One region of the Rhizobium sp. KNZ2-6A genome, then DNA from elsewhere that is predicted to be linked to it. Evidence: predicted binding sites of a transcription regulator. Region 1 holds the regulator's gene; each other region holds the start of a gene.

Region 1 (7,971 bases):
AGCCTTGTTGACCTGATAGGGCTGGAAGACGTTGTGACCGCGAGCCCGGTGTTCCTGATTCATGGAAACCCAGGTATCGGTTACCACGCAATCGGCGCCGGCGACCGCACGATCGGCATCATGCGAGAGCATGATTTCGGCGCCCTCATTGCGGGCCCAGTTCAGATAGTGATCCTTCGGCTCGGAACCAAGGGGTACGGCCATGTTCATGCGATAGCCGAAACGGGCGGCCCCTTCGATCAGCGAATGCAACACGTTGTTGCCATCGCCCGTCCAGGCGAGCGTCTTGCCCTTGATCGGGCCGCGATGCTCCTCGAAGGTCATGATGTCAGCCATGATCTGGCAGGGATGCGTGTCGTCGGTCAGAGCATTGATGACCGGAACGGTCGCATGCTCCGCGAGTTCCAGCAGGCGCGAGTGATCGGTCGTGCGGATCATGATGGCGTCGACATAGCGCGACAGCACCTTCGCCGTGTCGCCGATCGTCTCGGCGCGGCCGAGCTGCATTTCGGTGCCGGAGAGGAACAGCGTCTCGCCGCCCAGCTGGCGCATGCCGACATCGAAGGAGACGCGGGTTCGAGTGGACGGCTTCTCGAAGATCATCGCCAGCATCTTGCCGGCCAGCGGCTTGTCGGCCGTGCCAGCCTTCTGCGCCTGCTTTCGCACGATCGCATCGTCGATGATATCGCGCAGATCTGCAGCCGGAACGGCAGAGAGATCGAGAAAGTGTTTCGGAGAAGCCATGTCCTTACCTGTACTCCAGAAAAAACAATAACGCCCGCGTGGGGCACGCATAACCCCTTAAATCGCCATCGATTTAAGGGAAGGCTTATGCGATTTCTAAGTATTACCGCGTCCTTTGCGCGTCGCTTCGACGCGCGGCGCGGTAACCGCCCCGACTGCGGGCGCTGAGTTCAAGCCGATTTCTTGATGCGGGCCGTGCGCACACGCTCGGCGGCGCGCTCGAGGCGAGCGAGACCCTCGCGCGCTTCCTCGGCGGTCACGACCAGCGGCGGCAGGAGGCGGATGACGTTATCGCCAGCCGGCACACCCAGCAGATGCTCGGCGCGGACCGCCTGCAGCAGCTCCGCCTGCGGAATTGCCGCCTTGATGCCGAGCATCAGGCCTTCGCCACGAACATCCTCGATGATGTCGGGAAAACGGTCCTTCAGCGAGGCGAGACCCTGGCGGAACACCAGAGCGATATCGCGCACATGCTGCAGGAAGCCGTCGGCGAGCACGATGTCCAGCACCGCATTGCCGACTGCCATGGCAAGTGGATTGCCGCCATAGGTCGAGCCGTGCGTGCCCGCCTTCATGCCCGAGGCGGCTTCCGCCGTCGCGAGGCAGGCACCCAGCGGGAAACCGCCGCCGATGCCCTTGGCAACGGCCATGATATCAGGCTTGATCCCAGCCCATTCATAGGCGAAGAGCTTGCCGGTGCGGCCGACGCCGCACTGCACTTCGTCAAGAACCAGCAGCAGGCCATGCTCGTCGCAGATCTCCCGCAGGCCACGCAGGAACTCGTTGGTCGCGGGACGGATGCCGCCCTCGCCCTGAACCGGCTCGATCAGGATCGCGGCCGTCGCGTCGGTGATGGCCGCGCGAACGGCATCGAGGTCACCGAACGGCACCTGATCGAAACCCGGCGCCTTCGGGCCGAAGCCTTCGATATACTTCTCCTGGCCGCCGGCGGCGATCGTCGCGATCGTGCGGCCGTGGAAGGCGCCTTCGAAGGTGATGATGTGGAACTTTTCGGGATGTCCCTTGGCGAATTGATAGCGCCGCGCCGTCTTGATGGCGCATTCCAGCGCCTCCGCGCCCGAATTGGTGAAGAACACCTTGTCGGCGAAGGTCACTTCCGTCAGCCGCTTCGACAGCTTTTCCTGGCCGGGTACTTCATAGAGGTTGGACAGGTGCCAGACCTTGTCGGCCTGCGCCTTTAGTTCGGCAACCAGATGCGGATGAGCATGACCCAGCGAATTGACCGCAACGCCGGCTGCGAAATCGAGATAGCGTTCGCCATTTTCGGTAACCAGCCAGACGCCCTCGCCTCGCTCGAACCGCAGCGGAGCACGCAGATAGGTATCGTAAAGCGGCGCGGTCTCTGCCATGGCATGTCTCCTCGATCACAACCCTAAGGACCAATCGCTTCCATTCGATGAAACGGGTCCGAAAAAATCAAAAATGCCGCCTTGCGGCGGCCTGGGCACTATTGATGTTTTGCACCGCGATGTCAACAAAACTGGCGATTTAGCAGGTGCGAGAAAGCGCTGGCGGCCAAAAGAGATGCGTTCGGCACTGCCTATTGCAGAAATGCCACGCCGGGGCAGCAAGTTGGGGAAAACCTCGAAATCGATTCCTCAAGATTCCCGCGACTCTTGTCACGGAGTCAGCCTCACACTAGGTTAAAAACCAATTGCTAGACTGCATGCGGCGGAACTAGTCACCACAATTTTAAAGCGTTTCGTGCCTCGATCCCATGCGAGGCAATGGTGAGGGATTCTGCCATCGGAAACGCGACAGCGGAGACAGGGCATGAATTGGACAGACGAACGCGTCGAGAAGCTGAAGAAGCTATGGTCCGAAGGGTTAAGCGCCAGCCAGATCGCTGCGCAGCTTGGCGGCGTGAGCCGTAATGCCGTCATCGGCAAGGTGCACCGCCTGAACCTTCCCGGCCGAGCGAAGGCGGGCGGCACGGCGACTGCGGCACGTACGCCGAAGCGCAGCAGTGCCGCGCCCCGCGCTCCGAATTACACGTCTCGCGTCGCAACCCGCACGATTACCCGCCAGCAGGGCGCGACCATGCTGAAGGAAGAAATCGAAGTCGATGCCGTCAACGAGATCCAATATCGCCCGGCCTCGAACGTCGTCGTTCCGATTTCCCGCCGTCTCGGCCTGACGGAGCTTACGGAGCGCACCTGCAAGTGGCCGGTGGGCGACCCGCTGAAGGACGATTTCCACTTCTGCGGCAACGAAAGCCCGGATTCATCGCCCTATTGCACCTACCATCAGCGCCTGGCCTACCAGCCAGTGCACGAACGGCGTCGGCCGGCTCAGCCGCGCGGCTGAGATGCTCAGAGCATTCCCGCATCCCGGACGGAAAACCGCTCCGCACTTTTCCTGGAAATGCTCCCATGACTGAGATAAAGAAACGGGCCCTTCGGGGCCCGTTTTCTGTTTCCGCCGCTACTGCATAATTCCCTAAATCGAAATCGATTTAAGGGAAAATTATGCAGCATTCCAAGGTGTTACAGCGACCTTAGCACGTCTTGAAAGACGCGCGGCGCTGTAATGTCGAGTGCCTGATCGGGTATTCCCGCTCAGGCTTCCATGGAGTAGCCCGCGCCGCGAACGGTGCGGATGACATCCTGCATATTGGAGAAATTGAGCGCCTTGCGCAGGCGGCCGACATGGACGTCGACAGTGCGTTCGTCGACATAGATATCGTGCCCCCATACGCCGTCCAGCAGCTGCGAGCGCGAGAAGACGCGGCCCGGCGAGGACATCAGGAATTCCAGCAGGCGGAATTCCGTCGGCCCCAACCGCACTTCGCGGCTCTTGCGGTGGACGCGATGGGTTTCGCGGTCCAGCTCGATATCGCCGCAACGCAGCACCGTGGAGAGAACCTCCGGTCGGGCACGCCGCAGCATCGCCTTGACGCGGGCCATCAGCTCCGGCGTCGAGAACGGCTTGACGACATAATCGTCCGCGCCGGTGGAAAGCCCGCGCACGCGCTCGCTTTCCTCGCCACGGGCCGTCAGCATGATGATCGGCAGGCGCTCCGTCTCCGGCCGCATACGCAGCCGGCGGCAGAGCTCGATGCCCGATACGCCGGGGAGCATCCAGTCGAGGATCAAGAGATCGGGGATGCGCTCCTGGAGACGCAGCTCGGCCTCATCGCCTCTGAGGATCGTGTCGACCTCGAAGCCTTCGGCCTCAAGATTGTAGCGCAGCAGAACGCTCAGCGCTTCCTCGTCTTCTACAACAGCAACTCTCGGAACCATGCGCCTTTGGTCTCCTTTTTCGCTTCCAGATTATTCCGTCACCGCGCCGACGGTATTGGCGGTATCGTCCTTCGGGCGCTCGCCTTCCGGCTGCGCGCCTGTCGCCATGTAATAGATCGTCTCGGCGATGTTGGTGGCATGGTCGCCGATGCGCTCGATGTTCTTGGCGCAGAATAGAAGATGCGTGCAGGTGGTGATATTGCGCGGATCTTCCATCATGTAGGTCAGCATCTCGCGGAAGAGCGAGGTGTACATGGCGTCGATTTCCTCGTCGCGCTCACGGATCGATACGGCCTTGTCGGGCGAACGGGTGGCGTAGACGTCCAGAACTTCCTTGAGCTGGCTCAGCGCCAGTTCGGAGAGGTGCTCGATGCCGCGGGCGAGACGACGCGGAACGCCGGTGCCTTGCACGGCGATGACGCGCTTGGCGGTATTCTTGCCGAGATCGCCGACGCGCTCCAGATCGGAAGCGATGCGGATCGAGCCCATGATCTCGCGCAGGTCGGCGGCCATCGGCTGACGACGGGCGATGGTGACAATCGCCTTGTCGCCGACCTCGCGCTCGGCATGGTCGAGAACGACGTCGTCTGAGATGACCTTCTGCGCAAGGGCGGCATCGCTTTGGACCAATGCGCGTACGCTGTCGCTGACCATCTGCTCGGCCAGGCCGCCCATTTCCGCAATGCGGCGCGTCAGGAACTTCAGGTCTTCGTCATAGGCAGAGAGAATGTGTGTGGAGACCATTTTTCTATCCTCAAGGTGAACTGTGTGAAAGGGTCCGCGCGCCTGCCATCATCAACCAAAACGGCCCATGATGTAATCCTGCGTGCGGTAATCGTCGGGATTGGTGAACATTTTATCGGTGTCGTTCTCCTCAACCAGATGGCCGAGATGGAACATTGCGGTGCGCTGCGAAACGCGGGCTGCCTGCTGCATGGAATGCGTCACGATGACGATCGTGAAGTTTTCCCGCAGCTCATGAATAAGATCCTCGACCTTGGCGGTTGCGATCGGATCGAGCGCCGAGCACGGCTCGTCCATCAGGATGACTTCCGGACTGACGGCAACGGCGCGCGCGATGCACAGGCGCTGCTGCTGACCGCCCGAAAGGCTCGTGCCGGCATCATGGAGCCTGTCCTTGACCTCGCCCCAAAGACCCGCCTTCTGCAGGCTGGTCTCGACGATATGATTAAGATCGGCCTTGGAGCGATGCAGGCCATGGATGCGCGGCCCATAGGCGACGTTCTCATAGATCGACTTCGGAAACGGGTTGGGCTTCTGGAAGACCATGCCGACGCGCGCGCGCAGCTCCACCACGTCGATGCTGTTGTCGTAGACGTCCTGATCGTCGAGCGTGATCTTGCCGGTGACGCGGCAGGTCTCGATCGTGTCGTTCATGCGGTTGAGGCAGCGCAGGAAGGTGGACTTGCCGCAGCCGGAAGGGCCGATGAGCGCCGTCACCGTATTGGCGCGGATCTTCAGGTTGACGTCGAAGAGCGCGCGCTTGTCCCCATAGAAAACCGAGACGTCCTGGCCGATCATCTTGTAGGGGATCGTGGTCATCTTCTTGGCCAAGGCTCTTTCGCTTGCGGCTTCGCTCATCATGTTCATTCCTCGGCCCTCCCTTACCAGCGCCGTTCGAAGCGGCGGCGCAGCAGGATGGCGCCGATGTTCATTGCGACGAGGAAGAAAAGCAGGACGATGATGGCGCCGGACGTTCTTTCGACGAAGGCACGCTCGGCTTCGCTGGCCCACATGTAGATCTGCACCGGCAGCGCCGTCGAGGGATCGAGCGGCGATGTCGGATAATTGGCGACGAAGGCGACCATGCCGATCAAGAGCAGCGGCGCCGTCTCCCCGAGCGCATGGGCAAGCCCGAGGATGGTGCCTGTCAGGATGCCTGGCATGGCGAGCGGCAGGACATGATGGAAGACCACCTGCATGCGCGATGCGCCAAGACCGAGCGCGGCGCTGCGGATCGACGGCGGCACGGCGCGCAACGCAGAACGCGTCGCGATGATGATCATCGGCAGCGTCATCAGGCTCAAAACCAGCCCGCCGACGAGCGAGGCAGAGCGCGGCAGCCCCATCATGTTGATAAAGACCGAGAGGCCCAGCAGGCCATAGACGATGGAGGGCACGGCGGCGAGATTGTTGATATTGACCTCGATCAGGTCCGTCAGCCGGTTCTTCGGCGCGAACTCCTCCAGATAGATCGAGGCGGCAACGCCGACCGGCAGAGCGAGCACGAGTACGGTCAGCATCAGATAGAGCGAGCCGATCAGCGCGACGCCGAGACCGGCGGCTTCCGGACGGCTGGAATTGCCCGACACGAAGAGACCATTATTGAACGCCTTGTGCAGGGCTCCGCTTTCGCTGAGCTGCTTCATCCAGGAGACCTGCCGGTCGGATATCTTGCGGTCCTTCTCGTCGACGGCGAGATCGATCTGGCCCTTGTTGGCGGAATCGATATTGGCGCTGGCAAGGAAGGTGACGCTCTCAGTCGTCCCCATGATCGAGGGGTTGGCGACGACCTTGTCGCGCAACACGATCCTCGCGCCCTCAGATACCATCGCCGTCGCCTCGCGGACAAGCGCACGATTGGCGGGATCGATATTCAAGGCTTTCACCAGCGCGTCACGCACCAGAACCGGGTAATTGGCTGCTATCAGCACCTTCGGATCGGTAACCCGCTTGGCCGTGGGGTCGATCACCTTCTCGGTGAATTCGATCGGCAGGGTGATCGATGTCTGAACAAAGGCGGTGTAGCCGGTGCGCACCACGGTCGAGACCAGGATGGCAAGGAAGACGAGGCCGAAGATAACGGCCGTGACGCCATAGGCGCGGAAGCGGCGCTCGGCGGCATAGCGCCGCTTGATGCCGATATCACGCCGCACTGGGGCGCCGGGTGTGAGCCCACGCGGCATATTCGACACCGGGGAGGATACGACATCGCTCATTCGTATTGCTCCCTGTAGCGGCGGACAACGTAGAGGGCATAGACGTTGAGGCACAGCGTCAGGCAGAACAGGGTAATGCCGAGCGCAAAGGCGACGAGCGTCTGGGGCGAGGTGAATTCCAGATCGCCGGTCAGCTGGTTGACGATCTTCACGGTCACGGTGGTCATGGGCTCGAAGGGATCGAACTGCATGCGGGCGGCGACGCCGGCGGCCAGCACCACAATCATCGTTTCGCCGATCGCGCGCGAGGCGGTCATCAAGAGCGCGCCGACGATACCCGGAAGCGCTGCCGGCAGCAGGACGCGCTTAACCGTTTCCGAGCGGGTGGCGCCGAGGCCGAGCGAGCCGTCGCGCAACGATCGCGGCACGGCCATGATGATATCATCCGACAGCGAGGAAACGTAAGGGATGAGCATGACGCCCATGACGAAGCCCGCCGTCATCACGCTCTGAGCCTCGATGAAGCTTCTGTAATTTCCCGTCAACATACCATCGATTTCGGCCGAGATGTCCCTGAGGAAGGGACCGACGGTGACGAGGGCGAAGAAGCCGTAGACGATCGTCGGAATGCCAGCCAGAACCTCCAGCATCGGCTTGGCAACGGAGCGGACGCGCGCCGAGGCATATTCGGCCATGTAGATCGCGGCGAACAGGCCGATGGGCACGGCGAAGAGCATGGCAACGAGGCCGATATAGATCGTGCCCGCCAGCAGCGGTATCAGACCGAAGGTACCCGAGGTCAGCGAGCCGGCGCCGGTAAAGCGCGGATCCCAGACTGTTCCGAAAAAGAACTCCTTCGCAGGCACCATGCTGAAGAAGCGCGCCGCTTCCGAAAGCATCGAAACGGCGATGCCGACCGTCGTCAGCACGGCGATGGAGGAGGCGACGATCAGCGCGCCGAGAATGACCTGTTCGACGCGGTTGCGGGCACGGAAACGCGGAGCGATGACGCGCAGGCCATAGAGCGAGCAAAGCAGCGCCAAAAGGATTGCGACTGCGGACAT
Region 2 (7,971 bases), on a different contig from region 1:
GTGGTGCTCGGCGACCCAGAAGCGATGATAGCCAAGCTCTTCGGCCCTTATCGCCAGACGCGTCGTGGCGCCAAGCGCATCGGTGGCATTCAGTCCCTGTTCGATCGGGCTCTTGTCGAGAAGGCTAAGGAGATAAGACATGCCGTTTCATCCATGTTTACGTCCGATGCCGACCATCGAGCGCTATAGTCTATAAAAAACATAGATTTTAAGTTATTTAAGAAACAGCTTTCTTTTTCTTTCGCCTGATGCGGAAAAAATCGGCAGTTGATCAGGCGATTGGATGGGCCGCCACAAATGGCACCCCGGCTGGGCGTTAGGTGACAGCCTTCACCTTTAGAAAGGTCACAGACGCGAAATAGCTGTCCGGATACGAAATCCAGGGATACGCTCGGCCAAGCCCGCAGTTTGCCTCACATAGTCGCCGGACCAGGATACGACGCAGCGATCCGCCGAAACCGCTCAGACCGCTCGAACTTCAGCGAGCCGCTTGACTGCGTAGTCGTCCTGCCAGCAAACGGTGGCTTCCCATGCGGCAGACGCCTGCGCGGCGATATCATAGGCTGCGTCGTCGAGATCGGCAGCGTTGTCGGGCAGCACCAGATCGAGGTCGGAGACGTCGACGCGAGACTCATCCCAATCGATCAACGCGACGCGATCCCCAGTCATGCGGATGTTGTGAGGATTGCTTGGATTGCCGTGGACCACGCATGTCTGACGCCCTGCGAGCCGCGCCCACGCTGCTCGACATCGAGTAACGCCCTCCGGCGGCATCGCGGCAAGATTGACCCTCGTGCCGGTTACGGCATGCAGGAGATCAGTCGAGGATTTCCAACCGGGGCGCTGTGGCCAGCCCTGCGTCAATCGGTGCAGTTCGCGCAGCGTATCGGCGACGCGACGCCAGTCGGACTTCGTCTCTGGCGGTCCGCCTTCGATGTATTTCATCACCACCAGACCGTCGGCAAACAGGCGCCCGTCTGTCGTTGGGATCGGCACTGGGACAGTCATGCCTGCACGCTCGAGGCGTTGGAGTAGCCCGGTTTCCCATGCGAGATCAGCATCCGTCCTGGAGCCGAGACGGGCGACCGCAGTCTGCCCGTTGACGCGAACGCTCCAGACGTCGTTCGCAACACCACCGCTGAGGGGTTCGACACGAACAGCGTCTTCACCCCATTGCCCGAGTGCTTCCCATCCCATTGGCGATACCTTAGCGGCATAGTTGGAGCTTCACTTAAATTGACCGCAGGCGCGAGCAACGTCAATTAACTTGAGCTTGGCAAGCTCCGCAAGTCGACGTTGCCATGTCCATTTTAGGGATATCCAGCACCCTCCCATGCGCTTCAGGCTGTGATTCCTCGCCATCAGATCCGAGCTTTGCTAACAAGGCGCCAGCGGCGCAGCTCTTCCCCTGCGACGGTACGAACCGGGAGAAGCCTGAATGCCTCACCAATTCCTCGTCAATGGTCCTGAAGACGCCAAGATCACCATCGTTCTTGCGCATGGGGCGGGTGGCGCAATGGACACGAAGTGGATGGAAACCATGTCTACGGCGCTTGTCCGCAAAGGCTTACGAATTGTCCGGTTCGAGTTTGATTACATGTCGGCACGACGCTCTTCGGGCAAGCGGTCCCCGCCACCTCGAGCAGAATTCCTGAATGAGGAATTCAAAACCGTGATCGATGAAGTTGGTTCACGGGGGACAGTCGTAATCGCGGGAAAATCCATGGGCGGACGCGTGGCGAGTATGATCGCGGACGACCTTCTCAATGCAGGACGCATTTCCGGACTGCTTTGTCTTGGCTATCCTTTCCATCCGATAGGAAAACCGGACAACCTGCGAACCGCCCATCTCGCAGATGTAAAGACGCCTACGCTCATCTGTCAGGGAACTCGCGACCTATTCGGATCACGGGAAGAAGTCTCCACTTACGAGCTCTCCAAAATGATCGAACTGCTCTGGTTGGAGGATGGAGATCATGACTTCACGCCACGAAAGGCCGTATCCGGTCTCACGTCCGCAGAGCATATCGCAACCGTTGCCGATCGCGTGGCGCGATGGGCCGCCGCGCTGCATTGATCGGTAGGAGGAATAGGCAGCCTCAAGCCGAGATTTGCAAACATTCCTCTGGCGAGATCAAACATCTGATTCAGGGTAGCCCTTCAATACCCGCCCCATCCCTCTCGGATGCCCGCTCGAGCAGTGCTCTTCGCTTTTTCTCCATAAAAATATGCCGTCGCTGCGCTCGTCATGGATTCAGAGAAACAATTCCCCTTATAGTCTATAAAAATAGTTTGTTATTTCTGTCGATTGCCTCCCCTTCTTCGTTAGGCTTTGCACATTGCACTCAGGGAACCGCCGGAAACCTTGTTCCGGCCAAGGGGACAAACATGAATTTCAAGCAACTGATCGCCGCGGCCGCATTTTGTCTCGCTGGCATTTCCATCGCATCTGCTGCAGCTGCGGCTGACAAGAAGGTCGTTGTCGGTTACCAAACCGATGCGTTGCCCTCCTCCGTCGCGATCGCCAACGGCGAATTCGCCAAGGAGACAGGCTACGCTATCGACTTCCGCAAGTTCAATTCCGGCGCAGAGATCTTCGCCGCCATCGCATCCGGCGATGTCCAGATCGGCTATGTCGGTTCAAGCCCGTTTGCGGCGGCCGCCTCGCGCGGACTTGAGGTGAAGGCCTTCTACCTCTCCTCCATCTCGGGCGTCGACGAGGCCCTCGTGGTGCGCAACGGCTCCGGCATCAACACGCTGGCCGATCTGAAGGGCAAGAAGCTCGCGGCGGCACCTGTCTCCACCGACCACTATCAGCTGCTCGCCCTCATCAAGTCCCTCGGCCTCACCGAAAAGGACGTGCAGGTCTTCGCGATCCCGCAGCCGGAAATCGTCGCCAGCTACAATCGCGGCGATATCGACGGCGGCTTCGTCTGGGACCCGGCGCTGACGGAGCTGAAAAAGAACGGCAAGGTGCTGGTGACCTCCAAGGATGTGGCCGACAAGGGTGCTCCGACATTTTCCGCCTGGGTCGCAACCTCGAAATTCGCCACCGACAACCCACAGTTCCTGAAGGCCTACGCCTCGATCATCAACAAGTACTACGCCTCCTTCGCAGCCGATAAGGCCGCATGGGGACCGGACAGCGAGAACGCGAAGGCGCTTGCCAAGCTTCTCGGCGGCACGGCCGACCAGCAAGCCGCTGCTCTGAAAAACCTCACCCTCTTGACGCCCGACGTGCAGGCATCGGCTGACTGGCTCGGTGGCGGCGACAAATCGGGCGCGGCCAAGATCCTGAAGGACACAGCGACATTCCTGAAGGGTCAGGGAAAAGTCTCCGAGGTCCTTCCGAATTACGGCGCATTCGTCACCGCTGACGCGCTCACCAGCGCGAGCAACTGATCCTCCCTGACACCGGCGCGCTTGTCGCGTCGGTGTCGCACTTTTTGAGGGCCCCATGCTTCAAGTCGACCATGCCAGTGTTTTCTTTGCGGCGCGTGACGGCAGAACCGTTCACGCGCTCGACCGCGTCTCCTTCAACATTCCGGAGCGCGGCATCGTCGTGGCGCTTGGCGCATCCGGCTGCGGCAAATCCACCTTGCTCAATGCGATCGCCGGCTTCCTACCACTGTCGGAGGGAAAAATCACGCTCGACGGCAGGCCCGTCTCCGGACCCGGCGCCGATCGTGGCGTCGTCTTCCAGAAGGATGCGTTGCTGCCATGGAAAACGGTGATCGACAATGTCGCCCTTGGCCTGCAATTTGCCGGACTGGGAAAGCGGGAACGACGGGATCGCGCAGCCGAGTTGCTGCGGCTGGTGGGCCTGACCGATTTTGCCAATGCCCTGCCCTATGAATTGTCGGGCGGCATGCGCCAGCGCGTCGGCATTGCCCGCGCGCTTGCCACCGATCCGGATATCCTCCTGATGGACGAGCCCTTCGGCGCGCTCGACAGCCTGACGCGCGAACAGATGCAGGAGTTGCTGGTTTCGATCTGGGCCAGAACCGACAAGCGCATCTTCTTCATCACCCATTCGATCGAGGAAGCGCTGTTTCTCGGCACGGAGGTGCTGGTCATGTCTCCAAGGCCTGGGCGTGTGGTTGCCCGCTTCGAACTCGATTTCGTGCATCGCTTTGCCGCGAGCGGCGACACAAGAGCGATCGTCACGTCGCCCGAGTTCGGCAATCTCCGCGAGGAAATTCGCGCCATTCTCCACGACGCCGACAACATCAGGAGCGCGGCATGAGCGACATCATCGAGACGCGCCCGATCGCAGCCTCCCAAAAAGAAGAGCAGCCGAAGCTGGTTCGCATTCCCGGTTTCGGCGTCGGCGACAAGCCCACCGTCGCGATCAGCATCGCCACGGCAATCGTCTGTCTTGCGCTATGGTGGCTGGTCGCAAAACTCGGCCTGGTATCGCACCTCTTCCTGCCCCGCCCGGACGAGGTTTTGACGCAAATCGGCGTCGTCTATCGCGACGGCTATGCCGGCGCGTCCCTGTCCGAGCACATCCTCGCCAGCCTGTTTCGTATCGTCGCCGCAGCCGCCATCGCGATCATCGTCGGTATTCCTGTTGGCCTGCTGATGGGGCTCAACCGCTGGGCAAAGGGAATTCTCGATACGCCGATCGAATTCTACTGGCCCTTGCCTCCGCTTTCCTATCTGCCGCTGATGATCATATGGCTCGGCATCGGCGAGACCTCGAAGATCACGCTCCTCGTGCTCGCGATGTTCGCGCCGATCTGCCTGTCCGCGCAGGCCGGCGTGCGTTCGCTGCCGCTCGAGCGCGTCAATGCCGCCCGTTCTCTAGGCGCGAGCCGATTGCAGCTCTTCTTCGCCGTCGTGCTGCCATCGGCCTTGCCGGAAATTCTGACGGGTGTCCGGATCGCTTTCGGCATCGGCTGGGGAACGCTGGTGGCGGCCGAACTTATCGCCTCAACCCGCGGCATCGGCTTCATGATCATGTCGGCATCGCAATTCCTTGCCACCGACGTCGTCTTCGTCGGCATCGGTATCATTGCGGCCTGCGCATTCGCCTTTTCCGCTGCCGTCCGCATCCTCGAGGCCGTGCTCGTTCCCTGGAAGGGCAAGCTTTAATCGCGACGGGCCGTGGAGCCGATGTCGCTCACGGCCCGCCTCACCAACCAGTCACTCATTCAATTGAGACAGACCCACAGGCGCAGGCATGAGCAGCAATTGCGAATTTCTCTGGTACATCCCGAACGACGTCAAACCGGGCCATCGCGGCGACTCCGCCGTCGAAAACCACAATAGCCTGGAGACGCTGACCAGTCACGCCAAGGCGCTGGAGGATCACGGCTGGAAGGGTGCGTTGATCGGTACCGGATGGGGTCGTCCCGACACCTTCACCGTCGCGGCGGCACTCGCCGCCCGCACCAGCACTTTCGAGCCGCTGATCGCGATCCGCCCCGGCTATTGGCAGCCGGCCCATTTCGCCTCCGCCGCCGCTACGCTGGATCACTTGAGCGGCGGCCGCGTGCGCGTCAACATCGTCTCGGGCAAGGACAATCTTGCCGCCTATGGCGATAGCGAAGGTGATCAGGCGCATCGCTATGGCCGCACCAAGGAGTTCATGCGGCTCACCCGCAAGCTCTGGACGGAGGAGAATGTTTCCTACGAGGGTGAGCATTTTCGCGTCAACGACTCCACTGCCGCTCCACGCATTGAGCGTCGTGGTGACCGCCTGCATCCCAAGCTCTATTTCGGCGGCGCCTCGGATGCGGCGGAGCGCGTTTCCGCCACGGAGGCCGATGTTCAGCTTTTCTGGGGCGAGCCACTCGCCGACATCGCCGAACGGATCAGCCGGCTCAAGGCATTGAGCAGAGAGCTCGATCGCGATCTTCCGCCACTGGAGTTCGGGCTGCGCATCACGACGCTGGTTCGCGACACGACGGAGCAGGCCTGGGCCGATGCCGAGGCGAAGGTTGCGGAAATGGCCGGAGGCACTGGAGCTCGCTGGAGCGATCATCGGCAAGCGGTCGCCGTCGGCCAGAAGCGACTGTTCGATCTCGCCGCGCGCGGCGATGTGCTCGATGACAATCTCTACACCGCGCCGGGCAAATTCGGCGGCGGAGGGGCAGGCACCACCTGGCTGGTCGGCTCGGCCGAGGATGTCGCCCGCTCGCTGCGCAAATATCGCGATCTGGGCATCACGCATTTCGTTCTCTCGGACACGCCCTATCTTTCGGAAATCAAGCGGCAGGGCGACCAATTATTGCCGCTTCTGCGCGAGCATGCTTCGGCGTGATCCATCGGCGTTGAATGGATGCCGAGCGTCGCGGCATCCACAACAAAGATCAGCAAGGCCTGAAAACATCATCCTTCCCAGCCTTTCCAATCAGCGCTTTGTCAATTATGACAATTTCGTGACAATGGACGCATGGAGCTTTGATGCTAGGCTGGTTTCGCAAACTCATGCCGCGCGAGGATCGTTTCTTCGATCTCTTCGCGCAGCATTCGCGCACGATCGTCAGTGCCGCCGAGGCGCTGAACGCCCTGCTTTCCGGCAATGACATCGAGGGAAAGTGCCGGCAGATCGTCGAGCTCGAAAATCAGGCCGACGATATCACGCGCGACGTGCTGCTCGCGGTGCGCAAGAGCTTCATCACCCCTTTCGATCGCGGCGACATCAAGGATCTGATCATGTCGATGGATGACGCCATCGACATGATGCACAAGACGGTCAAGACCATACGCCTGTTCGAGCAGACAAGTTTCGATCCCCTCATGCAGCAGATGGGCGAGGTGATCGTCAAGGCGGCACATCTCGTTGCCGAGGCGGTGCCGTTGCTGGATCGCATGGGCGCCAATGCCGCGCGTCTTGCCACTATCACGGAAGAGATCATCAAGGCCGAAGGCCATGCCGACGAGCTGCACGAACAGGGCCTGAAGGATCTCTACCGAATTCACGGCGCCTCCAACGCCATGGCCTACATCATCGGCAGTGAGATATATGGCGAGCTGGAAAAGGTCGTCGACCGCTTCGAAGACGTCGCCAATGAGATCAACGGCATCGTGATCGAGAGTGTCTGATGGAGGCCTCGCTCGCCTTTCCGCTGCTGGTGGCGATCATTGCCACGGCGCTGTTCTTCGACTTCCTGAATGGCCTTCACGATGCCGCGAATTCCATTGCGACCATCGTCTCGACCCGAGTTCTCAGGCCGCAATATGCGGTTCTCTGGGCTGCGTTTTTTAATTTCATTGCCTTCCTGTTCTTCGGCCTGCACGTCGCGGAGACGCTGGGAACGGGCATCATCGACCCGAAGATTGTCGACGCGTCGGTCATCTTCTCCGCTCTTATAGGCGCAATCGTCTGGAACATCGTCACCTGGATATTCGGCATTCCGTCAAGCTCGTCGCATGCGCTGGTCGGCGGGCTGATCGGCGCCGGCCTTGCCAAGGTCGGCATCAGTTCGATCGTCTGGCTCGGCGTCCTCAAGACGGCGGGCGCGATCGTCATGTCGCCGCTCATCGGCTTCATGCTCGCACTGTTCCTGGTGCTTGCCGTGACATGGCTCTTCATCCGGCAGACGCCGTTTGCCGTCGACAGCACCTTCCGCATCATGCAGTTCTTCTCAGCCTCGCTCTATTCCCTTGGGCACGGCGGCAATGATGCCCAGAAGACCATGGGGATCATCGCGATACTCCTTTATTCTCAAGGGTATGGCGGCGGCACGTTCCACGTTCCCCTGTGGGTGGTTCTCTCGTGCCAGTCGGCCATGGCTTTGGGCACCTTGCTCGGAGGATGGCGGATCGTGCACACGATGGGTTCGAAAATTACCCGCCTCAACCCGATGCAGGGCTTCTGCGCGGAAACGGGCGGCGCATTGACGCTCTTCGCCGCGACCTGGCTCGGAATACCGGTTTCCACGACCCATACGATTACCGGCGCCATCATCGGCGTCGGTGCCGCCCGTCGAGTCTCGGCCGTACGGTGGGGTATTGCCGGCA
Region 3 (7,971 bases), on a different contig from region 1:
CGGTTCTTGACCGAGGGGCCGCTTGCCTTCACCGACGCTGAAAGATCGTAGGTGTCATTGTTGGAGGCAGTTCCACAGCCTCCAAGCAAGGCTGCAAGAACCGGCAATGCGATCACAGCTTTCCACACCTGATGACGCCCACTCGACACGCAACCGACCATATTCCGCTTATCCCCTGGAAATCAGATATCGCTATTCATCAATGCCGCGCGCGGCCATCATATGTCTTGACCGTATCGCCGCCAAAGATCAGGCGCTGCGGATTGCGGTCGAAATTTGTGATTGTACTATTCAGATTGTCAACCGTGCCCCGCATGTCATTGATCAGGGTCTGCGCATCGCGCAGGCCGCCGCTTGAGAACTTCTGCAAGTTGTCGGCGATCGGGCCGATGCGGGAGTTGAGATTGTCAGCCGTCTTCTTGAAGGATTCGAGCGTTTCCTTGGCCCGGGCAAACAGCGACTGCGTGCTGTCGTTACCAAGCAGGGAATCGACCTTCGTCAGAATGCCGTCGACCTTGCCGGATGCCGTATTGAGCTTGTTGGAAATATCGCGGGCATTGGCAATCGTCTGATCGATATCGCGCTGATGCGAAGCAACGGAGTTGGCGACATCGCGGATCGACGCGACGGCTGCGCGCGCCTGCTTCGTCGCCTCGGCAATGTCATCGACCGATCCCCTGACCTTGGCCGGATCGATCGATGCGATGATCTGGTCGACGTGCTCGAGCGTCTTTTGAGCCTTCTGCCCGAAAGCATTGTAGGTGTCGGCCGTCTCCTTGAAGCTCGCAACCGTCGCCTTCAGATCGGTCGTGGCGTCCGCCACGTTCGCCGTGATCTTGTCGGCATTGGCAATGACGTCGTTGACCTTTTGGGCATCGACCGCACGCACCAGCTTCTCGATCGCATCGAGCGTTGAATCGACGCGGACCGAGACCGTCCTGAAGGTGTCGGACAGCTGTCCGACGCTTGCCAGGAATTTGTCGATATTGTCGGAATTGTCGGCGATGGCCTTGGAGAATTTCTGCGCGTTGCGCACCGTGTCGGTCAAAGGCCCGCGCGAATCCGAAACAAAGCCCTGGATGTCGCCAATCGTGTCGTTGGCACGGTTCAGGATCTTGTCGGCCGTCGTCAGCAGGTTGGTCACGCTCGATTGATCGGCAAGCAGCACCGCGCGCTTACCCGTATCGACCGAACGCTTCAGTATGTTCTCGTCAGCGTTGCGACCACCAGAAAGTTCGATGTAGGCGGCACCCGTCAGACCCTGAATTTCCAGGATAGCCTTGGTCGATGTATAGACCGGCGCGTCAGCGCGCACCTGGGTAAAAGCCAGAGAATAATTGGGATCGTCGGCATCGATCGAAAGCCCCTGCACCGAGCCGACCTGAATGCCATTGAAGCGAACAGGCGAGCCGACGCTCAAGCCGTTCGCCGAACCGGGAATGCGCACCACGAGCTCAACCATCGGGCCGCCGCGGCCGTACTCGGCCATCCAGTAGACGAAACCGAAGGCAGCCGCGATAACCAGCAGCGTGAAGAATCCGACGATCGTATAATTCGCTTTGGTTTCCATTGTCTCCAGTCACTTCTCGCGGCCGTTGGCGCTTGCGCCTTTGTCGTCGTTGTGCCCCCTGATGTCTTCCCGCGGCACGATCGAACGTGCGCGCTTGCCCCTGAAGTAGGATTGCACCCAGGGGTCATCGCAGGCGAGCATGTCCTCAACCGTACCTTCCACCAATACCCGCTTCTGTCCGAGGACAGCAATACGGTCGCAGACGGAAAACAGGCTGTCGAGGTCGTGAGTCACCATATAAACGGTCAGGCCGAGCGTGTCGCGCAGCCTGGCGATCAGCTCGTCAAATTCGGTGGCACCGATCGGATCGAGGCCGGACGTCGGCTCGTCGAGGAAAACGAGGTCCGGATCGAGCGCCAGGGCTCTCGCAAGTGCTGCGCGCTTGATCATGCCGCCGGAAAGCTCCGAAGGATATTTGTCGGCGGCATCCGCGGCGAGACCCACCATGCGGATCTTCATCAGCGCCAGCTCGTCCATCATCTCCTGCGGCAGGTCCAGATATTCCCGCATCGGCACCTGAATGTTTTCCTTCACCGTCAGGGAGGAAAACAATGCGCCCTGCTGGAAGAGGACGCCAAGCCGCATATCGAGCTGGTTTCGCTCCGGCTCCGAGAGCGTGTCATAGTCCTCACCGAGGATCTCGATCTTGCCCGAGCGACGCGGCAGCAGCCGCAGCACCGTGCGCAGCAGCACCGACTTGCCTGCGCCGGAAGCGCCGACGAAACCCAGAATCTCGCCGCGATAAATATTCAGGTTCAATTTATCGAGGACGACTTTCGATCCGAAACCGACGGTGACATCCCGTGCCGACAGCACGATATCGCGGCCGTGTTCATCTTTCTGCAGCGGAATTTCCGAGTGAAGCGCGCTCATCCCTGCCATTCCTCAGAAATCGATTGCTGCGTAGAACATGGCGAAGAGCCCGTCCATCAGAATGACGACGAAGATCGACTTCACCACTGACGAGGTCACGTGCTGGCCAAGGGATTCGGCACTGCCTCCCACCTTCAATCCCTCGACGGCCGCGACGATGCCGATGACCAGCGCCATGAACGGCGCCTTGATCATGCCCGAAATGACCGTCGACAGGCTGATGGCCTCGTGCAGGCGGGAGATGAACGTCGCAAAGGTGATGCCGGAATAGCCCCAGGCGACCATCGCGGCGCCAAAAAGCGAAGCGAAGTTGGCAAGGACCGTCAGCAAGGGCAAAGCCACCGTCAACGCCACCAGCCGCGGGAAAATGAGCACGCCGATGGGGTTCAGGCCCATGACCTTCAGCGCATCGACTTCCTCGCGCATCTTCATCGAGCCGATTTCCGCAGTGATAGCACTGCCGGAGCGGCCGGCAATCATGATTGCGGTCAAAAGCACGCCGATTTCGCGCAATTGCAGGATGCCGACCAGATCGACGACGAAGACTTCGGCGCCGAAATAGCGTAGCTGAAAAGCGCCCTGCTGCGCGATGATGGCGCCGATCAGCGATGACATCAGCAGGATGATCGGTACGGCGCGCACCGCCATGTGATCGATCTGGTTGACGATCGAAGCCGGCGAAACGCCGCTGCCGCGCCCGAATTTGAGCTGCGCACCGCGCACGGCCGAACCCAATATGTACATGGCGGCGACAAGATTGCCCCAGATCTCATAGACGCTCTTGCCGATCGGCGCGAGAATCCGCTCCGCCAGGGATGCCTTCTGCTTCGGCTCCCCGGTTTCCGCGTCGGGATCTTCATCGAATGCCGTCAGCAATTCGTCGATATGCGGATTGGAGCCTTCGATTGTGACGCGAGCCTTATGTGCTTCCTGGCTTTCCTTGAGCCGGCGGATCAGCAGCGCACCCGCCGTGTCGACATCCGAAAGACCGGAGACGTCGATCACGACTTCGCCGCCGGAGCTGCGCTTCGACAGCTGCTCGATCTGCCGCAGCACGCCGTGCACATTGGCGCTACGCCAATTACCTTCCAGCCGATAGCGATGACCCGCGCCTTCGGGCGCATCATCGATCCTCGGTGCATCGGACTTTTGTTCGGCCGCTTTCAAATTCACGCGTCTTTCAGATCTGGCACAACATACGCCGACTCAGAGAGCCCGCATGGTCGATGCTTAATACACCGACTACAGCGCCGCGCGTCAAATATGACGCGCAAAGGTCGCTGTAGCACTTTAAATCTGCTGCATAATTTTATCCTTAAATCGATACCGATCTAAGGAATTATGCAGTAGGCAAGGAATCTCCATCTCGCGCCGGCGCCAACATATGTCACGGCTTTTTGATATCCAAATGAATTTGTTGCGTCGCGTTAGGACACGCCGTGAGCGCCACCGCCCATCGCCGGCTTCCCGGCCCGCAGCCCATAGGCGAAAATGACCATGCCTAGGCCGAAAGCGGCAATCCCGGCCATGACGTAATAGCTTTCGAGATCCAGCCAGGCATAGAGATAGCCGGATGCCAGCGTCATCAGGCCGAGGAACATGCCGTTATAGAAATAATAGGCACCCTGAGCCGACGACTCCTGCGTTTCATGGACCGTGGCGACGATCCGTCGCTGGATGCCGGTATGGACGCAGGCAAAGGTGCAGGAATGAAAGCACTGCAGCACGAAATAGCCCATGAAACCAAGATTGATCGGAAACAAAACCCAGCGCAGGATGCACATGGACGAACCGAAAAAGATCAGCGTCCACGCGCTGAACCGCCGGCTCAGCTTTTTCGAGAGGAAGAAGACCATCACCTCCGTCGCAACGCCGACACTCCAGAGAACGGCGATCTCCGCGCCGGAAAAACCCAGCTTGCGCCAATAGATCGACGCGAACGTATAGAGCATCGCATGGCTCGACTGCTGGATCGATACCCCGATCATGGTGACGAGCAATTGCGGGGAACGCAGGTTTCCGGTCGGCGGCTGCAGGTTGATCGGCTGGTTGCGGTGGCGCGTCGGCCCGATGCGTGGAGCAAACAGGCCCATCAGCGTCGTCAAAATGAAACCTGCCACCATGACAGGCAATACGGTCGGTCCGCCCCACATGCCGATCAATTGACCGCCGAGAAGGGTCGACAGGATGAATGTGATCGATCCCCACACGCGCATCGAGCCATAGTCGAAGCCCCAGCGGCGCACGCCCGACATGGCGATCGACTCCACCACGGGCACATATGGCGCATAGGTTGCGCCCTGGATGCCATAGACCAGAAGCACCGGCCAGAAGTCGCTCGTCCAGTAGAGCGCGATCGCCGTCAAAAGCGACAGGGCGCCGGACCACAGCAACACATCGGCACGCTCCGTCATATGATCCGCGAGCACGGCGATGACGGGCGTCACCAGCACGCGTACGACCATGGGGATCGCGATTACGAGACCGATCTCGTGATCGCTGAAATTCAGCCCCGCCAACCAGACGGGAAAGAACGGCAGGGCAATTCCGTTCACGAACAACGGCGCGCAATAGGACAAGGCGGTGCGCAGGCGGAAATAAGGGGGCGCACCCTCGCCCTGGAAGGATTTGATGGCGGGAATCATGACAGACCTGAAGGGAACTGATTTGTCCCTATCATGCTATCGAGAATACGACTATGGCGAGAAATGGCCAAAACCGTAACGTTTCGGATAAATCCGAAGCTTCGGCGTTCCGCGACGATCAATAATTATGACAGGCCATTATCAAGCCCGTGAAAAGACGTGACTCAGGCCGCCTGAGCACCGAGCGGCTGCGGCATGTCCTCGACAGGCAAGCCGGCCGGCTGCGTCTCGAGAATGCTCCGCCAAGTGATGAGCTCGAACGTGCCGTCCTCATGCTCGGCGATCGCCGTGCAGCTTTCCACCCAGTCGCCGGTATTGATATAGCGCACGCCGTCGAGATCCTCGATGACCGCATGGTGGATATGGCCGCAAATGACACCATCGGCATCGTTGCGTTTGGCTTCCTCGGCAACGACACGCTGGAACTCGCCGATGAAGTTGACGGCATGTTTCACCTGCAGTTTCGCCCAGGCCGAGAACGACCAGTAGGGCATATTCAGGCGGCGGCGCACCGCGGCAAGACCGACATTGATCAGGATAGCCATGTCATAGGCCCAGTCGCCGAGATAGGCGAGCAGGCGGGCGTTGCGCACGACGACGTCGAATTCGTCGCCATGCAGGACGAGATACTTCTTGCCGTCGGCCGCTTCATGCATGGCGCGCTGTGCCACCTCGATACCGCCGAAATGCATGCCGGGGAAATCGCGCAGGAATTCGTCGTGATTGCCGGGAATGTAGACGATCCGGGTGCCCTTGCGCGCCTTGCGCAGGAGCTTTTGCACGACGTCGTTACAATCCTGCGGCCAGTACCAGTTGCGCTTGAGGCGCCAGCCATCGACGATATCGCCGACCAGGAAGATGGTATCGGCCTCGTGGTGACGGAGAAAGTCGAGCAGGTAGTCCGCCTTGGCGGCCTTCGAGCCCAGGTGCACGTCAGAAATGAACAGCGTTCGGAATCGCCGGGTGTCCATGTTTTCATTCACGAACTTCTAAGTCCGTGCCCTATCTACCTTAGCTATTCCAAAACCAGACTCGTGTTTCAGGAAGATGACAAACGCTGTGTCTCGCGCCTTATCGAGCCGGGCAATCCGGGCTTTGCCACGACAAAAACGCGCGAGAGCATCAAATGCATACTGTGAAGCCGAAGCGATTGATGTATGGAGGGGACTCTAGCGCAGGCAGGAATGGAGACGCGAGTTGGATACGAACGACACTTCGAAAGCAGCCAAGAACATGCCGAGCGGCAGTTTCGACGATCAGGCTCTTTATTTCCATCGCTATCCCCGCCCCGGCAAGCTGGAAATTCAAGCCACCAAGCCGCTGGGCAATCAGCGCGATCTGGCGCTTGCCTATTCTCCCGGCGTCGCCGCCCCCTGCATCGCTATCCGTGACAATCCCGAGACGGCAGCCGACTATACGTCCCGCGCCAATCTGGTGGCCGTGATTTCGAACGGCACCGCCGTACTCGGCCTCGGCAATATCGGCCCGCTCGCGTCCAAGCCGGTCATGGAAGGCAAGGCCGTTCTCTTCAAGAAATTCGCCGGCATCGATGTCTTCGATATCGAAATTGCAGCGCCTACAGTCGATGAGATGGTCAACACGATTTCGGCGCTCGAGCCGACCTTCGGCGGCATCAACCTTGAGGACATCAAGGCGCCGGAATGCTTTGACGTCGAGCGCCGCCTGCGCGAGAAGATGGAAATCCCTGTTTTCCACGACGATCAGCACGGCACGGCCATCATCGTCGCCGCCGCCATCCTCAACGGGCTGGAGCTGGCCGGCAAGAAGATCGAAGAGGTCAAGATCGTCGCCTCCGGCGCGGGTGCCGCGGCCCTCGCCTGCCTCAACCTGCTCGTCATACTCGGCGCCAGGCGCGAGAACATCTGGGTCCACGATATCGAGGGCCTGGTCTACAAGGACCGCAACGTCCTGATGGACGAGTGGAAATCGGTCTATGCGCAGGACAGCGACAAGCGTGTGCTGGCCGAATCCATTCCCGGCGCCGATGTCTTCCTCGGCCTGTCCGCCGCTGGCGTGCTGAAGCCCGAACTTCTCGAGCAGATGGCGGAAAAGCCGCTAATCATGGCACTCGCCAACCCGACACCGGAAATCATGCCGGATCTTGCCCGCGCCGCCCGCCCGGACGCCATGATCTGCACTGGCCGTTCGGATTTCCCGAACCAGGTCAATAACGTTCTCTGCTTCCCCTACATCTTCCGCGGCGCGCTGGATTGCGGCGCCAAGACGATCAATGAAGAGATGAAGATGGCCGCCGTGCGCGCCATCGCCGCTCTCGCCCGCGAAGAGCCTTCCGATGTCGCCGCCCGCGCCTATACCGGCGAAACGCTGGTCTTCGGGCCGAACTACCTGATCCCCTCGCCCTTCGATCCGCGCCTCATCCTGCGCATCGCGCCGGCTGTGGCGAGGGCCGCCGCCGACAGTGGCGTGGCACTGCGCCCGATCACCGATTTCGACGCCTATATGGACGAACTCAACCGCTTCGTCTTCCGCTCCGGCTTCATCATGAAGCCGATCTTCGCGGCCGCGAAGATCGCGGAACGCAAGCGCGTCGTCTTCTCCGAAGGCGAAGACGAGCGCGTGCTGCGCGCCGCCCAGGTCCTGCTTGAGGAAGGCACCGCCGTCCCGATCCTCATCGGCCGTCCATCGGTCATCGAAACCCGCCTGAAGCGCTACGGCCTGAAGATCCGCCCGCATACCGATTTCGCCGTCATCAATCCGGAAGACGATCCGCGCTTCCGCGAATATGTCGATCTCTACTTCTCGCTCGTCGGCCGCGCCGGCGTCATTCCCGAGGCAGCGCGCACGATCGTCCGTACCAACGCGACCGTGATCGGCGCGCTTGCCCTGAAGCGCGGCGAAGCC
Region 4 (7,971 bases), on a different contig from region 1:
TTGGGTCGAGGTGGAGGCCGGCGACTTCATGTGGCTGCGTGCCTTCTGCCCGCAGGCCTGCTATGCCGGCGGCCCTGGTCCCTTCCGCTACCTGCTCTACAAGGACGTCAACCGCCACATGGCGCTTCGTCCCTTCGGTTCGCGCCGTTAAGCTCGAGGATATTCGGGAACCCGGCGCTTTCGGCGTCGGGTTTTGCCCGTTCGCGGTTATTGCACGAGGTATCGCTGGCCGCAGCGGCGAGATCGGCAGACGACAGCCCGTATGCTTCAGTTAGTTACTGTGAAAGCGTATCACTGCTGCTGCAGGGCAAGCCTGACGCCGAGGGCCATATAGATCGTGCCGATGACCTTCCCCTGCCAGCGTCCGATGGTGCGGTTGCGGCGCAGCCAGCCGCCGATCGATCCGGCGCCGATCGCCAGAAGCGACGTGATGCCGATGCTGAGGACGACGAAAATGGTGCCGAGCAGCGCGAATTGCGCGATGACGGAGCCACTTTCGGGATGGATGAACTGCGGCAGGAATGCCAGGAAGAAAAGGGCCGTCTTCGGGTTGAGGATCTCGGTGAAGAAACCTTGCCGAAACGCGCGCATGGGCGTGATGGCCTGCGCGGTCGGTACATCAATGCTGCCGCTCTTTTCGATAAAGGCCTTGAAGCCGAGATAGATCAGATAGATGACGCCGGCATATTTGACGATCTCAAAGGCCAGCGCGGATGTGGCGAGCAGCGCCGACAATCCGAAGGTCGCCATCATCGTATGGAAGAGATCGCCGGTGGCAATGCCAAGGCCGGTTGCCAGCCCGGCACGCTTGCCGCCACTGACGGCTCTGGCGAGCGTGAGCAGCGTGGCAGGCCCGGGAATGACCATCAGACCGAGCACTACCAAGATATACGTCGTCAAAACACCGAGGCTAATCATCGATCTCTTCTCATGTTGATGATTTATGGGCAAAGCTCGCGAAAGCGGTGATTTGCGTCCGTCACGAATGGGTGGTTGAAGACTATTCGATTTGCGAGCTGTTGCAAGAGTCACTTCGGATTTGGCATTTGTCGTTCGGGGCGGTTTACCGTCGCGCCCGCGGTCAGCGGCGACCTACATACGCTCACCGGGCAGCCGGCTTGCTTGCTCCACCCAGTCGGTAAACTGCGCTTCGTCCAGCGTATCGTCCTCATGGAGGTTGAGGTAGCGTGTCTCCTTGCTTTTCGATTCCCCGGGCGGGATCGGATGCAGCGATGCGCCGCGAAAGAAGGCGACCTTGACGTATTTCGTGAAGCAATGAATGCTCAGGAACCAGCCATTGCCTTCGATGCCATAGAATGGCGAATTCCATTTGACCGCTTTTCGAACCTCGGGGAGGGCTTGGACGACGAGCGCATCGATCCGGCGTCCGACCTCGTTCTTCCAGCCCGGCATGGCGGCGATATAGGCTTGCACCGGCGCGTCGCCATCGCCCTTGGCGATCTGCGGATTGCCGCCTGAAAGCAGTTTCGGTTCCGTTGACGCCGGCGTGGACGGCGCCTTTGCCGGTGACTTGGGCTTTCTATCGGCCATTGCATTTCTCCAAGGTTGCTGTCTGGTCTATAGTATAGGGCTGATTTGCCGATCGCCTCCATCATCCAGACCGAGCCGTCGGAGACATCGAAAGAGTACAAAGCGTCGAAATGGAGCTTGAAATTGAGCACAGCGTTCATGAAGGAAGAAAGTGCCGAGGCGGCAGCGGAAACCGTGCTGCCCGATCGACCCATTTCCCAGCATCCGAACCTTGTTACGGAAGCAGGATTGAAGGCGCTGGAACTGCAGCTTCAGGAAGCGCGAAAAGCGTATGACACAGCAAACGCCATCGAAGACATCAATGAACGTCGGCGGCAGACCGCCATTCCGTTGCGCGATGCGCGCTATTTCGCGGAAAGGGTTCGCACGGCCGAAGTCGTTGCCACTCCCGGCTCGTTTGACGTCGCCGCCTTCGGGAGCACGGTGACCTATAGGCGGGAAGACGGCCGCGTGCAGAAATACCGCATCGTCGGAGAGGATGAAGCCGATCCCAGGGCGGGATCGATTTCGTACGTATCACCCGTTGCAAGGCTGCTGATGGGAAAGAAGGTTGGCGATGTCGTCAGCCTTGGCAAGGAGGAGCTGGAGATCACCGCGATCGAATAGCCTCCGTCTCTTTTCACGCTGATCCGAAATACCGGTTTTGCGCTTCAGCAGATACCGGAAATCGGCATCTGCTGAAGCATCGGACTATAGCAACGGCGCCGCAGTTTGTAGACGCGACCCCCTTCAAAATCCAAGTCCGAGAGGAGTGCCGGTTCGACCCCGGCCACCCGCACCACCTTTAAATCGATCCCGCGCGTACCGGCCCGTTTTTTAAGAGCATCGCAGGGCATTCACTAGCGCAGTTAGCGCAGCGGGCTGATGCTGGCGACTGGGGTAATACATGAAGAAACCGGGAATAGGGGGCGTCCAATTCTCCAGCACCCGAATGAGGCGGTGCTCAGCAACATGCTCCATAACCTGTTCTTCATATGCGAGCCCAAGGCCGGCTCCGGTGAGCGCCGCCTGAATCACGAGGTTGGTATCGTCGATTATGAGCGGGCCGTTCACACCGATTGTGACCGCCTTGCGTCCCTGCTCGAACTGCCACCGATACGGACCGTTGGGAAGACGCAGGTTCAGACATCGATGATCATTTAGATCCTTGGGCTTCCGAGGAATGCTTCGTGACGCAAAATAGCCGGGCGACCCCACCACCGCCAAACGCAACTCCTGCGAGACGCGCACCGCAATCATATCCTTTTGAACATATTCGCCGAGTTGAATACCAGCATCAAACTCGCCCGCGACGATGTCGACGGGACCAGTGACGGTGACAACGTCGAGAACGACGTCAGGGTAAGCCTCGGCGAATGCGGTGAGCTTCGGCAACAATACCATCACAGCAGCCGACCGTGACATTACAATTCTAAGGCGTCCCGCGGGTCGGTGGCGCACGCTCCGGGCTTTGTCTAGCGCGCGAGTAATTTGCTCAAGCGCCGGAGACAGATCCTCCAGAAGAGCTGCGCCGGCAGCGGTCGGCGCTACACTCTTGGTAGTCCGAGCAAGAAGCTGGATCTCGAGTTGCTGCTCAAGTTTCCTGATCGTGTGGCTCAGGGCGGACTGGGAGACACCCAGCTTCACCGCAGCGCGTGTAAAGCTTCGCTCACTGGCGACGATTGCAAAAATAGCGAGTTCATCCAGGTAGTTCCCCATTATTTATGAATATCATTCATGACCCCATCCCGTCAAAAGTATCTTTCCTCATAAGCGTCTGTGCCCTAGATTTGATCAACAAGCTGATGTGGTCGACTTCTCCACGCTTCGGCCTCTCCGGGGCTCGGCACGGAATTGCGGCACGCATAATAGTTTGACCGGACAACGAGGTGACCATGGATACCGATGTTTGCGCTTTGCGCACCCTGGCGCAGATCTATTTTGACGCCGCCTATGAAATGGATGCTGAGAAATTTGCATCCCTATTTCACCCCTTGAGCTCCGTGACGAAGGTCGCCGACGACGGCGACGTGGGCGTGACGCCGATTGCGACGTGGTTAGCAGTCGTGCGTAATGCCGAAGCTCCAAAACAGCAGGGCGCGGAACGTGACGACGAGATCCTATCAATTGACGTCGAAAGAGATCTCGCGCTTCTGAAGGTGAAATTGCAGGTACCGCCGCGCCACTTCACGGACCTATTGTCATGCTTGAAGGTCAACGGAACCTGGAAGATCGTTCAGAAGGTGATGACTTCGAAAACGTAACGGCTTCAGTGCCGCAATAGAAAATTGAAACGCCCGGCTTGGCAGGTTGCCCATGAAATTTCTATCTCAAAGCGCCAACATCATGGCCTGTGCTTCGGGATCATCGAAGGTTTGGTCGCTTTCCGACGGATATGTCGACCTGCCGGCCCAATTGCTCAGATATCCGAACGGCAAAATATCTACGCCGATAGTATCGCCACGGCGGGAAGAGGCGCTCGTTCGCCTGTCCGTCAACTGCTTCCTGCTCGATCGCCCTGGCAGCGACCGCGTTTTGATAGATTGTGGAGCGGGAACAAGCTGGGACCCGTCCATGGGCCACCTCGAGGAGGCTATGTGCGAGGCTGGCATCGACACATCGTCCATCACGATGGTCGCCCTCACCCATGCCCATGGCGACCACATCAATGGTCTTGTTACGCCTGACGGGCGGCGAGCATTTAGAAACTTAAACAAGATCGTGATTGCGGAGGCCGCCGTCGAGGATTTCCTCGCCGAGCCAGGACTGGCGGATTTTCAGCCACTCCTGGCCCCGATCAACGGAGGAGACCGGCTGGACGATCATTTGCTGGCGATGGCGATACCCGGGCACGCTCCGGGCCATATGGGTTATCTCCTCAGCACTGGCGAGGACGATATTTTATTCTGCGGCGACGTGATCCACGCTCCTGCTGCACAGTTTGCCCGTCCCGAACTCACCTGGGCCTATGACGCTGACCAGTCCATAGCGAGGGCTAGCCGGATCAGGCTGCTCCAAGACGCAGAGGCTGCACACACTTGGCTTGCCGGCGCTCACCTGGGGCGACCGGGCATCGGCAGAATAGTCAAGGAGGGGCACGGATATGCGTTCATCTCGGCCATGTAGTCGCCAATCGCCGAATTGACTTTGCACATCATGCTCCGCCGCAGCAACGCGTGGGCGCGCATTCATTCGGATATTTACGTAGCGATGACAAATGACACCCAAGGAGAACTTGGCTAAACGCCAACGCCTCATGGTGAAATTGACTTCCGGCACTGTTTATCGGATCTCCATCATCGGGTAGAGATGAAAAACGATGCCGTAGCAATATTCGACATTCGAATGACATGGCTAAATTCGGAAGGGCGGGCATGCGGAAAAAGTTGCTGCACGGTCAATGGCAACAGGTCGAGAACGATATTACCGAGGATATTCTGACCGGCCGGCTGTCACCAAAGGCACAGCTTCCAACCGAATCCGACCTGATGGAGCGCTTCGGCGTCGGGCGCCACACCATACGGCGCGCCATTGCCCGTCTTGAGAGCCGGGGGCTCGTGCTGGTCGAGCAGGGGCGTGGGACCTTTGTCAGGGATAGCCGTCTCGACTACCGTCTGTCGGAGCGCACGCGCTTTTCTCAGAATCTGCTCGATCAGGGCAGGGAGCCGCTTGGGCAGGCCATCCATGAAGAGGTCGTTCCAGCCTCCGAGATGATCGCTGACGCCTTGCGGCTTCCCCATGGCGAGCCCGTCTACCATATCGTCCGGTGCGGCTTTGCCGACGAGGAGCCGATCAACTATTCGCATGCCTATTATCCGGTGCGCCGTTTTCCGGGCTTCGATGACGCGCGGCGCAGCGGGCGGAGCGTAACCGTCATTCTGGCCGAGTATGGTATCCCCGACTATATCCGCCTGCGCACCGACATCATCGTCCGCCTACCGACAAGCGAGGAGGCGAAGCAGCTCCGCCAGTCCATGGCGCAGCCTGTGGCCGTGTCGAGAAAAGTGGACGTCGATCTCAAGGGCACGCCGATCTCTTATTCCGAGTCCGTATGGCCGGGCGAGCGCGTGCAATTCTCGATCGACAATACCAGCCAGCTTCTGGACGTTCTTGCGCGCGGTGATGGGGGCTGATTGGCGCGGCTTGCACCAGTGCGACGCTGAGAATGACGCCTCCGTTGCGATATGCTAATGTAATGGCCTGTAAGGGCGCAGGGGGCATGGCAATGTTGGAGACGGACAAGCTATTCGCCGGCTCGATCCCGGAAAATTACGACCGCTATATGGTGCCGTTGATTTTCGAACCTTACGCCGCAGATCTTGCCCGACGGGCAGCGTCCCTGGCGCCGGGCGCGGTCCTCGAAATTGCCGCGGGCACCGGGGCTGTCACCCGCGTATTGGCGCCTAAACTATCCCCCGATGCACGCTATGTCGTCACGGATCTCAATCAACCGATGCTCGACTATGCCCGTTCGCGGCAGGCTCCCGACAGCCGCATCACTTGGCGGCAGGCAGACGCCATGGCGCTGCCGTTTGACGATGCGTCCTTCGATCTCGTCTGCTGCCAGTTCGGCGCCATGTTCTTTCCCGATCGCGTCTCGGCCTATCGCGAGGCAAAACGAGTTTTGAAGCCCGGAGGGCATTTCCTGTTCAACGTCTGGGATCGCCTCGAGGAGAATATATTTGCGAATGAGGTAACGAACGCTCTGGCTCGGATTTTCCCGAACGATCCGCCGCGTTTCCTGGCACGCACCCCGCATGGCTATCACGACGTAGAGCGGATTCGCAGCGATCTCGAGAATGCCGGTTTTACAGATGTGGTGATCGAAACGAGAGCCGAACAGAGCCGTGCATCCTCGCCGCGCATTCCAGCCGTTGCCTATTGTCAGGGAACGCTTCTTCGCAATGAAATCGAGGCCAGGGAAGCGGGAAGCCTGGAGGCTGCAACCGACTATGCCGCATCCGCGATCGCAGACAGGCATGGCAACGGCGAAGTTGCGGCCAAGATTCAAGCGCATATCATTTTAGCCGCTGCCTAACCTGCCCAGCGTCTGCAAGCTTAACTGAAGAATAACTATGATTTAAAGCAAGGCTGCCGATTTAAGCGCGCGGCGACGGGTTGTTATATCGTCTAGGGTCATAAGAGGAGATCCAAGACGATATTTACTGAGATTTCCGGTGTGGTTTTATAGGGAAATAGTTGAGGGTCCGGCCGCCGGCGGTGATGCCGGTAGGTCGTCTCGCCTGCTGTCGAATCTTCAGGTGCTGCGCGCGCTCGCCGCTTTGTCCGTTGTCGTGGCTCACGCCTTGCACGAGACCGGGATGCTGGCGGGGGCGACAGGGCGGGCAGCGGTCGATGGCTCCGCATGGAATCTTGGTTTCGGGGTGGACATATTCTTCGTCCTCTCCGGCTTCATCATGACCCATACGGCCGCGTCGGAGTTCGGCAAGAGCGGCGCTCCGCTGCGTTTCTTCCTGCGGCGCTGCGCCCGCGTGATCCCGCTCTACTGGCTGCTGACGAGCCTCATGCTTATCGGCGCGCTCGTAGCACCCTCGCTGCTGGCTGTTCCCATCGGCTCCGTGTTCCATGTCCTGGCATCCTATTTCTTCATTCCGTCCGGGCGTGGCGCGGATGAAATCAGGCCGGTGCTTGCACTCGCCTGGACGCTGAATTACGAGATGCTGTTCTATGTGTTCTTTGCGGCCGCGCTCCTGCTGCCGATAAGGCTGGGCATCATCTGGCTGTCGGTGCTGATGGCAGGCATGGCGCTTGTCGGAGGGCTCATCGATCCAGGCCATGTCCAGATAGCCTTCTGGACGAACCCCATCATTCTTGAGTTCCTCTTCGGTGTCTATGTCGCCTTGATCTTTCGCAGCGGCATCAGGATCGGCGGTGCCGGAGCACTCGGGCTCATGGCCATCGGTCTTCTCGGCTTCGTACGTATCTCCGACCCCTGGAGCGATGCGACCTTGCCGCAATTCCTGCGATGCGGCCTGCCTGCGGCGCTATTCGTTCTTGCGGCCGCAATCGGCCCTCTCCTGCCTCAGGGGAAGCTCGTCCTATGGGGCGTCGCCCTGGGAGATGCCTCCTATAGTCTCTATCTTGCCCACCCCTTTATCCTGCGGCCGATGCGAGCCATCTGGGCGAAGGCGCTCGGCGGAGCTCTTCCTCTCGGCCTGTTCGTTATATTCGCCACGCTCGCGGCTGCCTTGTTTTCCCTGCTACTCTTCTGGGCCGTTGAGAAACCGCTTACCAGCCGCATCCAGCGTCTCGTGCTTCGCTCCGGGCGGCCGCGTATGCCAACTGGCACTCTCCCGGCGGTAGACACCGAGAGCGCCTAGGCAAAGTCGCAAGCGATGCTTGGCATCGGTTCGAAGCATCCGTCCCATTGCTCAGTCGGCCCATTCGGGATCGGTCGTGAAGGCGATCGTCAGCCAACGG

What was found. Region 1 encodes PhoB, which activates phosphate uptake and scavenging genes when phosphate is short. Its sites were predicted from a motif close to TGTCATNNANCTGTCAT; they were not measured.
Region 2: a site for PhoB is predicted at 6,376-6,392, ahead of ACPYOP_RS23965 (DUF47 family protein). Genes of this name have one in related genera too.
Region 3: a site for PhoB is predicted at 6,125-6,141, ahead of ACPYOP_RS06740 (UDP-2,3-diacylglucosamine diphosphatase). Genes of this name have one in related genera too.
Region 4: a site for PhoB is predicted at 4,865-4,881, ahead of phnF (phosphonate metabolism transcriptional regulator PhnF). Genes of this name have one in related genera too.

The regions. Positions count from the first base shown of each region.
Region 1 covers NZ_JBNDIC010000016.1:21,409-29,379, reverse strand. The annotation lists gene argF (ornithine carbamoyltransferase) at 1-744, opposite strand, end outside; gene ACPYOP_RS13435 (acetylornithine transaminase) at 915-2,114, opposite strand; gene ACPYOP_RS13430 (GcrA family cell cycle regulator) at 2,539-3,072, shown strand; gene phoB (phosphate regulon transcriptional regulator PhoB) at 3,324-4,007, opposite strand; gene phoU (phosphate signaling complex protein PhoU) at 4,038-4,751, opposite strand; gene pstB (phosphate ABC transporter ATP-binding protein PstB) at 4,803-5,618, opposite strand; gene pstA (phosphate ABC transporter permease PstA) at 5,633-6,967, opposite strand; gene pstC (phosphate ABC transporter permease subunit PstC) at 6,964-7,971, opposite strand, start outside.
Region 2 covers NZ_JBNDIC010000040.1:31,697-39,667, forward strand. The annotation lists gene ACPYOP_RS23930 (LLM class flavin-dependent oxidoreductase) at 1-141, opposite strand, end outside; gene ACPYOP_RS23935 (phosphotransferase enzyme family protein) at 463-1,197, opposite strand; gene ACPYOP_RS23940 (alpha/beta family hydrolase) at 1,439-2,077, shown strand; gene tauA (taurine ABC transporter substrate-binding protein) at 2,389-3,402, shown strand; gene ACPYOP_RS23950 (taurine ABC transporter ATP-binding protein) at 3,458-4,246, shown strand; gene ACPYOP_RS23955 (ABC transporter permease subunit) at 4,243-5,097, shown strand; gene ACPYOP_RS23960 (LLM class flavin-dependent oxidoreductase) at 5,186-6,268, shown strand; gene ACPYOP_RS23965 (DUF47 family protein) at 6,412-7,053, shown strand; gene ACPYOP_RS23970 (inorganic phosphate transporter) at 7,053-7,971, shown strand, end outside.
Region 3 covers NZ_JBNDIC010000006.1:121,558-129,528, forward strand. The annotation lists gene ACPYOP_RS06715 (ABC-type transport auxiliary lipoprotein family protein) at 1-161, opposite strand, end outside; gene ACPYOP_RS06720 (MlaD family protein) at 200-1,570, opposite strand; gene ACPYOP_RS06725 (ABC transporter ATP-binding protein) at 1,580-2,443, opposite strand; gene ACPYOP_RS06730 (MlaE family lipid ABC transporter permease subunit) at 2,456-3,610, opposite strand; gene ACPYOP_RS06735 (MFS transporter) at 3,871-5,088, opposite strand; gene ACPYOP_RS06740 (UDP-2,3-diacylglucosamine diphosphatase) at 5,253-6,059, opposite strand; gene ACPYOP_RS06745 (NADP-dependent malic enzyme) at 6,322-7,971, shown strand, end outside.
Region 4 covers NZ_JBNDIC010000012.1:6,929-14,899, reverse strand. The annotation lists gene ACPYOP_RS10600 (bifunctional allantoicase/(S)-ureidoglycine aminohydrolase) at 1-151, shown strand, start outside; gene ACPYOP_RS10595 (LysE family translocator) at 292-918, opposite strand; gene ACPYOP_RS10590 (DUF1801 domain-containing protein) at 1,093-1,551, opposite strand; gene greA (transcription elongation factor GreA) at 1,675-2,157, shown strand; gene ACPYOP_RS10580 (LysR family transcriptional regulator) at 2,368-3,249, opposite strand; gene ACPYOP_RS10575 (nuclear transport factor 2 family protein) at 3,426-3,794, shown strand; gene ACPYOP_RS10570 (MBL fold metallo-hydrolase) at 3,847-4,656, shown strand; gene phnF (phosphonate metabolism transcriptional regulator PhnF) at 4,905-5,663, shown strand; gene ACPYOP_RS10560 (class I SAM-dependent methyltransferase) at 5,756-6,568, shown strand; gene ACPYOP_RS10555 (acyltransferase family protein) at 6,708-7,871, shown strand; gene ACPYOP_RS10550 (cation diffusion facilitator family transporter) at 7,923-7,971, opposite strand, start outside.